2 regions of the Peribacillus sp. TH14 genome follow, and region 2 is predicted to be linked to the other one. Evidence: a T-box and tRNA genes for the amino acid it is inferred to sense, from the RefSeq annotation. Region 2 holds a T-box; the other holds one or more tRNA genes.

Region 1 (7,790 bases), 1.1 Mb from region 2:
CTCTTACCTATGGCTAGTAGGATTAGTCCTAGCTGGAAGCGTTACAGCATGGATTTTGCTTGCCTTCCTAAGCATTCCGAAAGCCTTGGCAGCTATCAAAGGCTTCGTAGGTAAAACTTCACCTATTACGATGGTCCCTGCGATGAAAGCCACGGCCCAAACGAACACCTTCTTCGGCCTGCTTATGGCCATTGGATTATTCATCAGCTATCTTATTTAATCTCTAAGGACTGAGTCGATTTGACTCAGTCCTTTTTTGCTTCCTATCCAATTTGTTTCCCTCCCCTCCGATTCGGGTAATGAATAAGACACCCATCCAACCATTATTCAAATGAGATATAGACTTTCGAAGGAGTGAAATAAACATGGCAACCAAACAACAAACGCAACATTTAAAAAAAGAACTACTTATAGAAAAAGAAGAACTGAATAATAGGCTAAAAAATGATGAACAATCACTTCTAAATAAAAGTCAGACAGAATCTGTAGGGGAACTATCCTCCTATGACAATCATCCCGCTGACCTTGGAACCGAATTATTCGAAATGGAAAGAAACCAGGCACTAGATGAGCATGCACAATCTGAAATGGAAAAAGTCAAGAATGCATTGAATGCGATAGATGCAGGCTTCTATGGCCATTGTAAAACCTGTGATACTGAAATCCCTTTTGAACGGCTTGAAGCCATCCCTACCACTCTCTACTGTGTCGAGCACGCCCCAGAACGACCGACTATACAAGATCGACCAGTTGAAGAAGACGTACTGATTCCATCAAAGGGAAATAATTTTGAAAACCGTCATGGAAGTGAAATAGTAGATAAAGAAGATAGCTTTGGCGAAGTAGCCAAATTTGGTACATCTGAAACACCTGCGGATTACATGGGCGATCATGACAGCTATAATAATCTTTATAAAACAGAAGATGAAACCGATGGATTTCCTGAAGACTATGAAGGATTTGTAGCAAATGATATCGAAGGAAAAAAAATAAGGGGTATCCCGAATAAAAAGCAAAAGAACTATGAAGATACATTAGATGAAGAAAACGTTGAATCTCAGCTTGGAGACATTCCTTATAAACAAAAAGATAGTTATATCAATGAAGAGAAATAAATAAAAAAAAGAAGCATACAGAATGTATGCTTCTTTTTTATGACCCGTACGGGATTCGAACCCGTGTTACCGCCGTGAAAGGGCGGTGTCTTAACCGCTTGACCAACGGGCCAAATGGCGGAGAAGGAGGGATTTGAACCCTCGCGCCGCTCACGCGACCTACACCCTTAGCAGGGGCGCCTCTTCAGCCTCTTGAGTACTTCCCCATGGCTCCGCAGGTAGGACTCGAACCTACGACCGTTCGGTTAACAGCCGAATGCTCTACCACTGAGCTACTGCGGAACAATATGAATATGGTGGGCCTAAATGGACTCGAACCATCGACCTCACGCTTATCAGGCGTGCGCTCTAACCAGCTGAGCTATAGGCCCATAAATTGGAGCGGGTGAAGGGAATCGAACCCTCATCATCAGCTTGGAAGGCTGAGGTTTTACCACTAAACTACACCCGCGAAATGGGGCGACTGATGGGAATCGAACCCACGAATGCCTGAACCACAATCAGGTGCGTTAACCACTTCGCCACAATCGCCGTAATTTTTGAAATAATGGTGGCTCAGGACGGAATCGAACCGCCGACACAAGGATTTTCAGTCCTTTGCTCTACCGACTGAGCTACTGAGCCACATTTGTATTAAATTTTATAATGGCGGTCCCGACGGGAATCGAACCCGCGATCTCCTGCGTGACAGGCAGGCATGTTAACCGCTACACCACGGGACCTAATAATTGCGGGGACAGGATTTGAACCTGCGACCTTCGGGTTATGAGCCCGACGAGCTACCGGACTGCTCCACCCCGCGACGGTAATAATGAAACGATTTCGCATCAAGTTTTCGTGTAAATTGTTTCTTCCGCTTCCTCTATGTAAAGGTTGTTTCAAAACAACTTGCTGCTTTTAAAGAAATGGAGGAGGTAGAGGGATTCGAACCCCCGCGGGATTTGACTCCCCTGTCGGTTTTCAAGACCGATCCCTTCAGCCGAACTTGGGTATACCTCCGTGGCTAAAAAAATTACATGGTGGACCTTGTAGGACTCGAACCTACGACCGGACGGTTATGAGCCGTCTGCTCTAACCAGCTGAGCTAAAGGTCCTTATATTTATTGGTAGCGGCGGAGGGGATCGAACCCCCGACCTCACGGGTATGAACCGTACGCTCTAGCCAGCTGAGCTACACCGCCAATATAATATAAGTTTTGATGAAAAATGGTGGAGCCTAGCGGGATCGAACCGCTGACCTCCTGCGTGCAAGGCAGGCGCTCTCCCAGCTGAGCTAAGGCCCCATTCATTAGAAATCACGTGGTCGGGAAGACAGGATTCGAACCTGCGACCCCTTGGTCCCAAACCAAGTGCTCTACCAAGCTGAGCTACTTCCCGCAAAAAACATGGTGCGCCCGGCGGGAGTCGAACCTACAACCTTCTGATTCGTAGTCAGATGCTCTATCCAATTGAGCTACGGGCGCATATTAAGATGGTGCCGAGGACCGGAATCGAACCGGTACGGTAGTCACCTACCGCAGGATTTTAAGTCCTGTGCGTCTGCCAGTTCCGCCACCCCGGCACATACGAAAAGTGGAGCGGAAGACGGGATTCGAACCCGCGACCCCAACCTTGGCAAGGTTGTATTCTACCACTGAACTACTTCCGCATGAAAGATGCGGGTGAAGGGACTTGAACCCCCACGCCTTGCGGCGCCAGATCCTAAGTCTGGTGCGTCTGCCAATTCCGCCACACCCGCATAATATAATGGTGAGCCATGAAGGATTCGAACCTTCGACCCTCTGATTAAAAGTCAGATGCTCTACCAACTGAGCTAATGGCTCGTACGTTTAATAATAAAAGATGGTGCCGGCAAGAGGACTTGAACCCCCAACCTACTGATTACAAGTCAGTTGCTCTACCAGTTGAGCTACACCGGCAGGTGTAAAAATGGTGGAGGATGACGGGATCGAACCGCCGACCCTCTGCTTGTAAGGCAGATGCTCTCCCAGCTGAGCTAATCCTCCATATGTGTAACTGCTTGGCGGCGTCCTACTCTCACAGGAGGAAACCCCCAACTACCATCGGCGCTGAAGAGCTTAACTGCCGTGTTCGGAATGGGAACGGGTGTGACCTCTTCGCTATCGCCACCAAACAATGTTAACATTTTTTTAAGACATTTATTATTATAACGTCTTTTTGAAAAAATGCAAGAAGAAATTTTCATTCCTTCAAAACTAGATAATAAGAAGGTATTTCATTTTTTAAAGCGTGGTTAAGTCCTCGATCTATTAGTATCAGTCAGCTCCACATGTCGCCACGCTTCCACCTCTGACCTATCAACCTGATCATCTTTCAGGGATCTTACTAGCTTGCGCTATGGGAAATCTCATCTCGAGGGGGGCTTCATGCTTAGATGCTTTCAGCACTTATCCCGTCCGCACGTAGCTACCCAGCTATGCCTTTGGCAAGACAACTGGTACACCAGCGGTGCGTCCATCCCGGTCCTCTCGTACTAAGGACAGCTCCTCTCAAATTTCCTGCGCCCGCGACGGATAGGGACCGAACTGTCTCACGACGTTCTGAACCCAGCTCGCGTACCGCTTTAATGGGCGAACAGCCCAACCCTTGGGACCGACTACAGCCCCAGGATGCGATGAGCCGACATCGAGGTGCCAAACCTCCCCGTCGATGTGGACTCTTGGGGGAGATAAGCCTGTTATCCCCGGGGTAGCTTTTATCCGTTGAGCGATGGCCCTTCCATGCGGAACCACCGGATCACTAAGCCCGACTTTCGTCCCTGCTCGACTTGTAGGTCTCGCAGTCAAGCTCCCTTGTGCCTTTACACTCTACGAATGATTTCCAACCATTCTGAGGGAACCTTTGGGCGCCTCCGTTACTCTTTAGGAGGCGACCGCCCCAGTCAAACTGCCCACCTGACACTGTCTCCCACCCCGATAAGGGGCGCGGGTTAGAATTTCAATACAGCCAGGGTAGTATCCCACCAACGCCTCCACCGAAGCTAGCGCTCCGGCTTCTCAGGCTCCTACCTATCCTGTACAAGCTGTACCAAAATTCAATATCAGGTCAGCAGTAAAGCTCCACGGGGTCTTTCCGTCCTGTCGCGGGTAACCTGCATCTTCACAGGTACTATAATTTCACCGAGTCTCTCGTTGAGACAGTGCCCAGATCGTTACACCTTTCGTGCGGGTCGGAACTTACCCGACAAGGAATTTCGCTACCTTAGGACCGTTATAGTTACGGCCGCCGTTTACTGGGGCTTCGGTTCAAAGCTTCGCTTGCGCTAACCTCTCCCCTTAACCTTCCAGCACCGGGCAGGTGTCAGCCCCTATACTTCGCCTTGCGGCTTCGCAGAGACCTGTGTTTTTGCTAAACAGTCGCCTGGGCCTATTCACTGCGGCTTTTCCGGGCTATTCACCCTAAAAAGCACCCCTTCTCCCGAAGTTACGGGGTCATTTTGCCGAGTTCCTTAACGAGAGTTCTCTCGCACACCTTAGGATTCTCTCCTCGCCTACCTGTGTCGGTTTGCGGTACGGGCACCTTACATCTCACTAGAGGCTTTTCTTGGCGACGTGGAATCAGGAACTTCGGTACTATATTTCCCTCGCCATCACAGCTCCGCCTTAATGGAAACGGGATTTGCCTCGTTTCCGGCCTAACTGCTTGGACGCGCATATCCAACAGCGCGCTTACCCTATCCTTCTGCGTCCCCCCATCGTTCAAACGATGTATAGGTGGTACAGGAATATCAACCTGTTGTCCATCGCCTACGCCTTTCGGCCTCGGCTTAGGTCCCGACTAACCCTGAGCGGACGAGCCTTCCTCAGGAAACCTTAGGCATTCGGTGGAAGGGATTCTCACCCTTCTTTCGCTACTCATACCGGCATTCTCACTTCTAAGCGCTCCACCAGTCCTTCCGGTCTGACTTCAACGCCCTTAGAACGCTCTCCTACCATCGACACCATACGGTGTCAATCCACAGCTTCGGTGATACGTTTAGCCCCGGTACATTTTCGGCGCGGAGTCACTCGACCAGTGAGCTATTACGCACTCTTTAAATGATGGCTGCTTCTGAGCCAACATCCTGGTTGTCTAAGCAACTCCACATCCTTTTCCACTTAACGTATACTTTGGGACCTTAGCTGGTGGTCTGGGCTGTTTCCCTTTCGACTACGGATCTTATCACTCGCAGTCTGACTCCCAAGAATAAGTATTTGGCATTCGGAGTTTGACTGAATTCGGTAACCCGTTGGGGGCCCCTAGTCCAATCAGTGCTCTACCTCCAATACTCTCATCTTGAGGCTAGCCCTAAAGCTATTTCGGAGAGAACCAGCTATCTCCAGGTTCGATTGGAATTTCTCCGCTACCCACACCTCATCCCCGCACTTTTCAACGTGCGTGGGTTCGGGCCTCCATTCAGTGTTACCTGAACTTCACCCTGGACATGGGTAGATCACCTGGTTTCGGGTCTACGACCTCATACTCATTCGCCCTATTCAGACTCGCTTTCGTCGCGGCTCCGTCTTATCAACTTAACCTCGCATGAAATCGTAACTCGCCGGTTCATTCTACAAAAGGCACGCCATTACCCATTAACGGGCTTTGACTACTTGTAGGCACACGGTTTCAGGATCTATTTCACTCCCCTTCCGGGGTGCTTTTCACCTTTCCCTCACGGTACTGGTTCACTATCGGTCACTAGGTAGTATTTAGCCTTGGGAGATGGTCCTCCCTGCTTCCGACGGGATTTCTCGTGTCCCGCCGTACTCAGGATCCACTCAGGAGGGAACGAAGTTTCAACTACAGGGTTTTTACCTTCTTTGACGGACCTTTCCAGATCACTTCATTTACCCCGTTCCTTTGTAACTCCATGTTGAGTGTCCTACAACCCCAAGAGGCAAGCCTCTTGGTTTGGGCTAATTCCGTTTCGCTCGCCGCTACTCAGGAAATCGCATTTGCTTTCTCTTCCTCCGGGTACTTAGATGTTTCAGTTCCCCGGGTCTGCCTTCAGTACCCTATGTATTCAGGTAAAGATACTGTTCCATTACGAACAGTGGGTTTCCCCATTCGGAAATCTCCGGATCAAAGCTTACTTACAGCTCCCCGAAGCATATCGGTGTTAGTCCCGTCCTTCATCGGCTCCTAGTGCCAAGGCATCCACCGTGCGCCCTTTCTAACTTAACCGTTAAAAAAGATCTTACTGATGCTTTGAAAAAATTAATTGCCTTCTATCTATTATCTAGTTTTCAAGGAACAAAGAAGAAAGAATTCCATCACAACGTGATGATGATCTTTCGTATCTGAATGAATTACTCATTCAAAACTGAACAAAACAAAAGCGCTCTCGTATTTATCCTTAGAAAGGAGGTGATCCAGCCGCACCTTCCGATACGGCTACCTTGTTACGACTTCACCCCAATCATCTGTCCCACCTTAGGCGGCTGGCTCCATAAAGGTTACCTCACCGACTTCGGGTGTTACAAACTCTCGTGGTGTGACGGGCGGTGTGTACAAGGCCCGGGAACGTATTCACCGCGGCATGCTGATCCGCGATTACTAGCGATTCCGGCTTCATGTAGGCGAGTTGCAGCCTACAATCCGAACTGAGAATGGCTTTATGGGATTCGCTTACCTTCGCAGGTTTGCAGCCCTTTGTACCATCCATTGTAGCACGTGTGTAGCCCAGGTCATAAGGGGCATGATGATTTGACGTCATCCCCACCTTCCTCCGGTTTGTCACCGGCAGTCACCTTAGAGTGCCCAACTGAATGCTGGCAACTAAGATCAAGGGTTGCGCTCGTTGCGGGACTTAACCCAACATCTCACGACACGAGCTGACGACAACCATGCACCACCTGTCACTCTGTCCCCCGAAGGGGAACGCCCTATCTCTAGGGTTGTCAGAGGATGTCAAGACCTGGTAAGGTTCTTCGCGTTGCTTCGAATTAAACCACATGCTCCACCGCTTGTGCGGGCCCCCGTCAATTCCTTTGAGTTTCAGCCTTGCGGCCGTACTCCCCAGGCGGAGTGCTTAATGCGTTAGCTGCAGCACTAAAGGGCGGAAACCCTCTAACACTTAGCACTCATCGTTTACGGCGTGGACTACCAGGGTATCTAATCCTGTTTGCTCCCCACGCTTTCGCGCCTCAGTGTCAGTTACAGACCAGAAAGTCGCCTTCGCCACTGGTGTTCCTCCAAATCTCTACGCATTTCACCGCTACACTTGGAATTCCACTTTCCTCTTCTGCACTCAAGTTCCCCAGTTTCCAATGACCCTCCACGGTTGAGCCGTGGGCTTTCACATCAGACTTAAGGAACCACCTGCGCGCGCTTTACGCCCAATAATTCCGGACAACGCTTGCCACCTACGTATTACCGCGGCTGCTGGCACGTAGTTAGCCGTGGCTTTCTGGTTAGGTACCGTCAAGGTACCAGCAGTTACTCTGGTACTTGTTCTTCCCTAACAACAGAACTTTACGACCCGAAGGCCTTCTTCGTTCACGCGGCGTTGCTCCGTCAGACTTTCGTCCATTGCGGAAGATTCCCTACTGCTGCCTCCCGTAGGAGTCTGGGCCGTGTCTCAGTCCCAGTGTGGCCGATCACCCTCTCAGGTCGGCTACGCATCGTCGCCTTGGTGAGCCATTACCTCACCAACTAGCTAATGCGCCGCGGGCC
Region 2 (7,790 bases):
CTTAATCAATATGGCTTTGGTCCACAGCTGTCTATGAAGATTTATCAAATGTATAAGCATGATACAATCACCATGGTTCAGGGAAATCCATATAAGCTTGTGGAGGATATCGAAGGAATTGGTTTTGGGCGAGCGGATGAGCTTGGGCATCAGCTCGGCATTTCCGGTAACCATCCTGATCGTATCAAGGCTGCGTGCTTATATACACTAGAATCACAATGTCTGCAGGATGGAAATATCTACATAGAAGCTGAGCAGCTGTTGGAAGCTGTCAAGCGGCTGCTTGAGGAGAATAAGCGCGATCGAATTGAGTTCACAAACATTTCCTCGGAAATAATCGAATTAACGGAGGCGGGGAAAATCGTTGTCGAAGATCAACGAATTTACCTGCCATCCCTTTACTATTCTGAAAAGGGAATTGTTATGAACATCAAGCGGATGCTAGCACAAACTGAGTATGAAGACCAGTTCCCAGAATCGGAATTTTTACTGGCACTTGGTAAGCTGGAAGAGCGTCTAAATGTTTCCTATGCCTCAGCTCAAAAAGAGGCGATACAAACAGCCCTGCAGTCGCCTATGTTGATTTTGACGGGTGGACCTGGTACGGGGAAGACAACGGTTATCAAAGGGATTGTCGAGTTATATGCCGAACTTCATGGTGTATCTATGGACATTAACGATTATAAAAAAGAGGGCAGCGATCCGTTCCCGTTTGTGCTTGCGGCACCTACTGGACGTGCAGCGAAACGCATGGCTGAATCGACGGGTCTTCCCGCTGTTACGATTCACCGCTTGCTCGGATGGAACGGAAGTGAAGGCTTTTCCCATGATGAAGATAATCAGTTAGAAGGCCGCATTGTCATTATTGATGAGGTTTCTATGGTGGATACGTGGTTAGCTCATCAATTGTTTAAAGCCTTGCCGGAAAATTGCCAAGTGATTTTAGTTGGTGATGAAGATCAGCTGCCTTCAGTCGGACCGGGACAGGTGCTAAAGGATTTGCTTGCTTCGAATTGTGTGCCGACTGTCAGTCTTGAGCATATTTATCGTCAAGCGGATGGTTCATCAATCATTGAATTGGCCCATGATATAAAAAAAGGCCGGCTTCCAAATGATGTTACGAAGCAGCAGGAAGATCGATCGTTCATTCGCTGTAAGACTGACCAAATCGCTCAGGTTATTGAGAAAGTTGTTGCGAATGCCAGGACGAAGGGTTTCACTGCCAAAGATATTCAAGTGCTGGCCCCGATGTATAGAGGACCTGCCGGGATTGATGCGTTGAATAAAATGCTGCAAGAAGTGTTTAATAGCAATGTGAATGAAAAGCGGCGGGAAATCAAGTTTGGAGACGTGATCTACCGAACGGGAGACAAAGTGCTTCAACTGGTGAACCAGCCGGAAGAAGGCGTCTTTAACGGTGATATGGGTGAAATCGTGTCAATTTTGTTTGCGAAGGAAAATACTGATCATGTCGATAAGATCATTATATCGTTTGAAGGCATTGAAGTAACTTACACGAAGCAGGATTTGAACCAGATTACCCACGCGTATTGCTGTTCAATCCATAAATCGCAGGGAAGCGAGTTTCCCATTGTGATTTTGCCTGTTGTAAAAAGTTATTATCGGATGCTCCGACGTAATCTATTGTATACAGCGATTACCCGAAGCAAGAATTTCTTGATACTTTGTGGTGAAGAAGATGCTTTCCGTTTAGGTATCGAGCGCAATGATGAAATGCGCCGGAAAACTACATTACTTGAAAAACTTCGTGAAACTTTGAATGATGAAGAAATGCCAGCTGAATCTGCAGAGTTGCCAATGCAAGAGGAAAGTTATTTTGACATACTGATGCATGAAGATCCGATGATTGGGATGGGTAATGTCACACCTTATGATTTTATGTAGGTGGAGATTAATGTCTGGTTCTTTACCTGGTTTGGATAAATTTTGTTTAAAATTCATAGTTTTAGTGGAACTAATATAAAATATAGTTTATATGTGCAGAAAGAGTAAGGAGGATTTGGATGAAAAAGGGATGGATTATAGGATTAGTTGTTGTCGTTTTAATTGTCATATATGGGGTTTCTTCTTACAATGGTCTTGTAAGTGCCAATGAAGACGTCGACAATAAGTGGTCACAGGTAGATAACCAATTAAAACGAAGAGCAGATTTGATTCCGAATCTTGTGGAAACGGTAAAAGGTTATGCATCGCACGAAACTGAAGCCATTAAAGCGGTCAGTGATGCACGTTCAAAGTTGGCAGGTGCTAATTCAACGGAAGATGCCATTAATGCAGATCAAGAACTGAGTGGGGCGTTAAGCCGCCTTTTGGTGGTCGTCGAGAACTATCCGGATTTGAAAGCCAATGAGAACTTTAAGGGCCTTATGGATAGTTTAGAAGGAACAGAAAATAGATTGACCGTCGCAAGAAAAGACTATAATGACGAAGTAACCACGTATAACAAGACCATTAAACGCTTTCCAAAGAATATGATGGCTAGCGCATTTGGGTTCGATGTAAAACCATATTTTGAAGTGACTGATCAAGAAAAAGAAACGCCGAAAGTTGATTTCGGGAGCGATAAATAATGAAAAAACTCGCTGTGTTTGCGCTATTTTTTATTTTCACTTTCAATTTAGCAAACGTAGTCGCAGCAGAACCTAACATTCCGAAACCTGTTGGAGATATTTATGTCCAGGATTTTGCTGGAGTCCTCGATGATCAGGAAAAATCAGAGCTTATAGAATTGGGAAAACGATTAGATAATGCTACAAAAGCACAAATCTCTGTTTTGACCGTTGACTCAATGGAAGGCTCTGAAATAGAGGAATACTCGGTCGAAGCATTTAGGAAATTCAAGCTCGGGGATGCAGAGCTAAATAACGGAGTCCTCATTGTTCTGGCCGAAGAGGAGCAGAAAATCCGGATTGAAGTGGGGTACGGGTTAGAAGGTGCCATTACTGATATAAAATCAGGACAGATTTTGGACAATGTGGCAATCCCTCAGCTGAAAGAAGGTAATTACAATCTTGCTCTGACTGAAACCTATAAGGCTGTTTATAACGAGGTCACCGAGGAATATAATTTAGGTGACGAGTTTTATCAAGATCTTTCCGTTCAGACAGATACAGGAACTTTTAAGCCATCAGGTTTACAGATTTTTCTCATCATCGTTGTGGTCATCATTTTGTTCATCCTCGATGCCAAATTGTTTAAAGGATTTTTCCTTCAAATTATCATCAATATCCTATTGATGTTCATTAGTCGCGGAGGCGGAGGTGGAGGCGGAGGCTCACGAGGCGGTGGCGGAGGAAGCTCCGGTGGCGGAGGTTCTAGCCGTGGATGGTAAGGTAGATTTGACCGGGAAACCGGTCTTTTTTTTATGCCTGAAACTTTAGTTTTCTAAGATGATTCAACAATGGAAAACCTTTCAGCACATCTATTTACGAGATGAAAGAAATAATAAAAATGTTCGGAAAGGCGGGATGACCTTGCGGACGTTTTCTGTATTGAAAGGAATGCCGGTTTTTACTATCAAAGGAGAAAGAATCGGCACGGTCCATGATTTATCTATTTCTGAAGCGGGTCAGGTAACAGGTTTGGTCATTCATCAACAAGCATTGTTTAAGAGATCTTTTCATTTGACTCTGGACGATATTTCTTCATATGGTCCGGATGGGATTGTCATCATACAACAGGAGTCAACCCCAAAGAAGGTGCCTGATAATTCCATCTGGCTAACAAAGGATGAAGTATTGGGACGAATGCTTCTTTCAGAAATGGGCGAGGAGCTCGGTTTACTGCAGGATGTATATTTTAGGGAAAAAATGGGCACGATTATAGCGTATGAAACAACAGATGGTTTTTTCTCAGAGACGACAGTGATTGAATCTAAACAGCCGCCTACATTAGGGAAGGATACCATCATTGTTTCAGTTTATGAACAGTGAGGTGTCCATTTTGGAAATAAATTGTCCGAATTGCCGCAGTAAAGATGTTGGGAAGATTGGTGTAAATCAATATTATTGTTGGAATTGTTTTATTGAAATGACCATTTCTGAGGGAATCATTAATACGCACCAGGTCGAAGAAGATGGAAGTTTAAGCTCATTAGACGACTTGTTTGAGGAAAATGACCGCCGCTTCAGCATGTAATTAACGGAAGAGGTGCTTGCAATGGCTAGACGTTCACGTAATGGTCTTATGAACATGATGAACACAAAAATGATTAACCGAAGTATCAAAAAAATACGCAAAAGAATAAAATCATTACTTTAAAGGGAATGGGTGTCCTGATGCTAAGGGCACTCTTTTTTATGTATGAAAACCTCTCACCTTTCGAAGAATAAACGAGCGGGAGGTGTAGATTTTGTGAGTATTCGTCTCAAGTGGTTTTATAGGCTTGGTTTTTTATTGCTCTTATTTTTTGTTATATATATTTTTATGAAACTGAAGCCTATGTGGGGACCGGCTGTAACTATAAGTGTAACAGTACTGCTGCCTTTTCTCATTGGTGCATTCATCAGTTATTTATTGCACCCTGTTGTGGAATTTTTAAATAAGAAAGGTATGCATCGCTGGCTTTCGATTACAATCATTTACTTGCTGTTTTTTGGAGGCATTGGATTTGCGGTTTATAAAGGCATTCCGGTGATGGTTAGTCAGGTGCGTGAGCTGTCAGAAAGTGTTCCTGAGCTGGTCGAGCAGTATCAAGGCAGGGTAGACAGGCTCAATCATCAAACGGCGGCCTGGCCTTTCGGGATACATGAAAGGTTTGAAGAAGGGGTCGTTCTTTTCGAAGGCTGGCTAAAAGGTATGCCGGAAAAAGCAATGGAGTATGCGATGAAGCTGTTTGATTTTGTTGTTCTGATTGCGCTTATTCCCTTCATTGCTTTTTATATCCTGAAAGACTTTGCTGCGTTAAAAAAAATGGCCTGGTATATGACCCCGAAAAAATGGCGCAAGCAGGGACGTGCATTCGTACGGGATGTTGACGCTTCCCTAGGTGGGTATATCCGCGGGCAAATTATCGTCTGTGTTGCAATTGGAGTGATCTCATCCATTCTTTTTTGGATAGTCGGAATGCAATATCCGTTGTTATTAGGAGCGATTATCGGAATAACCAATGTCATACCGTATTTTGGACCGATTATCGGGGCCATTCCTGCGGTTATAATTGCCGCCACAATATCTGTGAAAATGGTGATGATTATAATAGTTATCGTGCTTGTGCTTCAATTTCTTGAGGGGAATATTCTGTCACCTCTTATTGTCGGGAAAAGCCTCCATATGCACCCACTTTTCATCATGCTTGCATTGGTAGCTGGAGGTGAAATAGGCGGGATTACGGGAATGGTACTTTCAATCCCTATCTTGGCTGTACTGAAAGTTTTTGTGCTTCATGCCCGTGTTCACTTCAGAAAGAGGCCGCCCCTTATTGACAAATAAAAGTCTTGTGAATATAATCCATTACATAAGATAATTCGTTGAAGGATGAAGTATGCTGAAGTCCATCTAAAAGAGAGGGGTCCCCCTGGCTGAAAGGGACTTCAAGGTGAAGAGCAGCAGAAAGCTAGTCCGGAGAGCAGCTAATACCTGCCGTCATGCCGCGTTAAGGCTTTTATGAAGGTGATGGACGAAGGCTTTTTCTACGTCCATAATCAGGGTGGTACCGCGAGTTAACTCTCGTCCCTGTTTTTGGGATGGGAGTTTTTTGTGTGCTCAAAATTACATAATTTTAAAGGAGGATATATAGATGAAGTATTTAACTGGTGCTCAAATCCGCCAAATGTATTTAGATTTTTTTAGTGAAAAAGGCCATAACATTGAACCAAGTGCGTCATTGGTTCCTCATGAAGATCCATCATTGCTATGGATTAACTCTGGGGTAGCAACGTTAAAGAAATATTTTGATGGACGGGTGATCCCTGAAAATCCAAGAATTACAAATGCACAAAAAGCAATTCGTACAAACGATATTGAAAACGTGGGGAAAACTGCGCGTCATCATACGTTTTTCGAAATGCTTGGTAACTTCTCAATTGGTGAATACTTCAAAGAAGAAGCAATCACATGGGCATGGGAATTTTTGACCGACGAAAAATGGATTGGCTTTGACAAAGAGAAATTAGCGGTGACAATCCACCCGGAAGATGACGAAGCATTTGAGCTTTGGAATAAAAAAATCGGTGTTCCTGCTGAAAGAATCATTCGTTTGGAAGAGAATTTCTGGGACATCGGTGAAGGTCCAAGTGGCCCGAATACGGAGATTTTCTATGACCGTGGCCCAGAATATGGTGATGACCCGAATGATCCAGAACTATATCCAGGTGGCGAAAATGAACGGCATTTAGAGGTTTGGAACCTTGTGTTCTCTCAATTTAACCATAATCCTGACGGTTCTTATACACCGCTTCCGAAGAAAAATATTGATACAGGCATGGGTCTAGAACGTATGGCTTCAGTCGTGCAAAATGTGGCGACAAACTATGATACAGACCTGTTCATCCCAATTATTAGAGCTGTTGAAGAAATTTCTGATGTGAAATATGGTGTCGATGTAGAAAATGATGTGGCATTTAAAGTCATTGCCGACCATATACGTACAGTAGCATTTGCTGTTGGAGACGGAGCACTTCCATCCAATGAAGGTCGCGGCTATGTGCTACGTCGCTTACTTCGTAGAGCGGTTCGTTATGCGAAGCAAATCAACATTAACCGTCCATTCATGTTCGAGCTTGTGACAGTGGTTGGTGAAATCATGAAAGATTTCTACCCAGAAGTTCTCGTTAATAAAGAATTCATTGCGAAAGTAATCAAGAATGAAGAGGAACGGTTCCATGAAACGCTTCATGATGGACTAGCTATTCTTTCTGAAGTCATCAAAAAAGAAAAAGAAAAAGGCGGCACAGTCATTCCAGGTAGCGATGCATTCCGTTTGTATGACACATACGGCTTCCCAATCGAATTAACGGAAGAATATGCGGAAGAAGAAGGCATGACGATTGATCAATCTGGCTTCGAAAAAGAAATGGAAGCACAGCGTGAACGTGCTCGCTCTGCTCGTCAAGATGTGGATTCCATGCAGATTCAAGGTGGAGTATTAGGCGACATTAAAGTTGAAAGTGAATTTGTCGGATATGATCAGGTGGCAGTTGATGCAAAAGTTGCGGCAATCGTGAAAAATGGCGAGCTTGTAACAGAAGCGCAAGAAGGCGAAGAAGTTCAGGTGATTCTGAACCAAACACCTTTCTATGCAGAAAGCGGCGGACAAATAGCTGATAAAGGAACGATGGCTAGTGAATCCGTTAAAGTGAATGTACATGATGTTCAAAAAGCACCAAATGGCCAAAACCTGCACCGTGTAACTGTTGTAGCCGGCACTTTGACTACAGACACTGAAATTGTTGCTGCGGTAGATCAAGAAAACCGCATCCATATTACGAAAAATCATACGGCGACACATCTTTTACATCAAGCCTTGAAAGATGTACTAGGAACACATGTTAACCAAGCTGGTTCACTGGTACAAGCTGAGCGTCTTCGTTTTGACTTCTCTCACTTCGGTCAGATTACAGCAGAAGAGATTGAACAGATTGAAACGATTGTAAATGAAAAAATTTGGCAAAGCTTACAAGTGAATACGGATTATAAAAACATTGAAGAAGCAAAAGCAATGGGCGCGATGGCCTTGTTCGGCGAAAAATACGGCAAGATAGTCCGTGTCGTTCAAATTGGCGATTATAGTCTTGAGCTTTGCGGCGGTGTTCACGTCCCGAATACAGCGG

Evidence for each region. A T-box is a leader RNA that pairs with one kind of tRNA and senses whether it is charged. The one in region 2 lies ahead of alaS (alanine--tRNA ligase), so its partner is inferred to be a tRNA-Ala.
Region 1: it encodes a tRNA-Ala, which carries the amino acid that the T-box ahead of alaS (alanine--tRNA ligase) is inferred to sense. The anticodon was not compared.

The regions. Positions count from the first base shown of each region.
Region 1 is NZ_JAEKEK010000001.1:2,689,356-2,697,145, reverse strand. It holds gene JFU50_RS13175 (1,4-dihydroxy-2-naphthoate polyprenyltransferase) at 1-220, shown strand, start outside; gene JFU50_RS13170 (TraR/DksA C4-type zinc finger protein) at 366-1,115, shown strand; tRNA gene JFU50_RS13165 (tRNA-Glu) at 1,156-1,227, opposite strand; tRNA gene JFU50_RS13160 (tRNA-Ser) at 1,231-1,321, opposite strand; tRNA gene JFU50_RS13155 (tRNA-Asn) at 1,323-1,397, opposite strand; tRNA gene JFU50_RS13150 (tRNA-Ile) at 1,410-1,486, opposite strand; tRNA gene JFU50_RS13145 (tRNA-Gly) at 1,493-1,566, opposite strand; tRNA gene JFU50_RS13140 (tRNA-His) at 1,571-1,646, opposite strand; tRNA gene JFU50_RS13135 (tRNA-Phe) at 1,664-1,739, opposite strand; tRNA gene JFU50_RS13130 (tRNA-Asp) at 1,762-1,837, opposite strand; tRNA gene JFU50_RS13125 (tRNA-Met) at 1,844-1,917, opposite strand; tRNA gene JFU50_RS13120 (tRNA-Ser) at 2,022-2,114, opposite strand; tRNA gene JFU50_RS13115 (tRNA-Ile) at 2,133-2,209, opposite strand; tRNA gene JFU50_RS13110 (tRNA-Met) at 2,220-2,296, opposite strand; tRNA gene JFU50_RS13105 (tRNA-Ala) at 2,323-2,398, opposite strand; tRNA gene JFU50_RS13100 (tRNA-Pro) at 2,416-2,492, opposite strand; tRNA gene JFU50_RS13095 (tRNA-Arg) at 2,502-2,578, opposite strand; tRNA gene JFU50_RS13090 (tRNA-Leu) at 2,588-2,676, opposite strand; tRNA gene JFU50_RS13085 (tRNA-Gly) at 2,689-2,763, opposite strand; tRNA gene JFU50_RS13080 (tRNA-Leu) at 2,772-2,853, opposite strand; tRNA gene JFU50_RS13075 (tRNA-Lys) at 2,863-2,938, opposite strand; tRNA gene JFU50_RS13070 (tRNA-Thr) at 2,959-3,034, opposite strand; tRNA gene JFU50_RS13065 (tRNA-Val) at 3,046-3,121, opposite strand; rRNA gene rrf (5S ribosomal RNA) at 3,134-3,249, opposite strand; rRNA gene JFU50_RS13055 (23S ribosomal RNA) at 3,366-6,299, opposite strand; rRNA gene JFU50_RS13050 (16S ribosomal RNA) at 6,476-7,790, opposite strand, start outside.
Region 2 is NZ_JAEKEK010000001.1:3,771,579-3,779,368, forward strand. It holds gene recD2 (SF1B family DNA helicase RecD2) at 1-1,905, shown strand, start outside; gene JFU50_RS18260 (LemA family protein) at 2,025-2,591, shown strand; gene JFU50_RS18265 (TPM domain-containing protein) at 2,591-3,352, shown strand; gene JFU50_RS18270 (PRC-barrel domain-containing protein) at 3,411-3,953, shown strand; gene JFU50_RS18275 (hypothetical protein) at 3,943-4,158, shown strand; gene JFU50_RS18280 (AI-2E family transporter) at 4,324-5,451, shown strand; T-box leader at 5,481-5,699, shown strand; gene alaS (alanine--tRNA ligase) at 5,759-7,790, shown strand, end outside.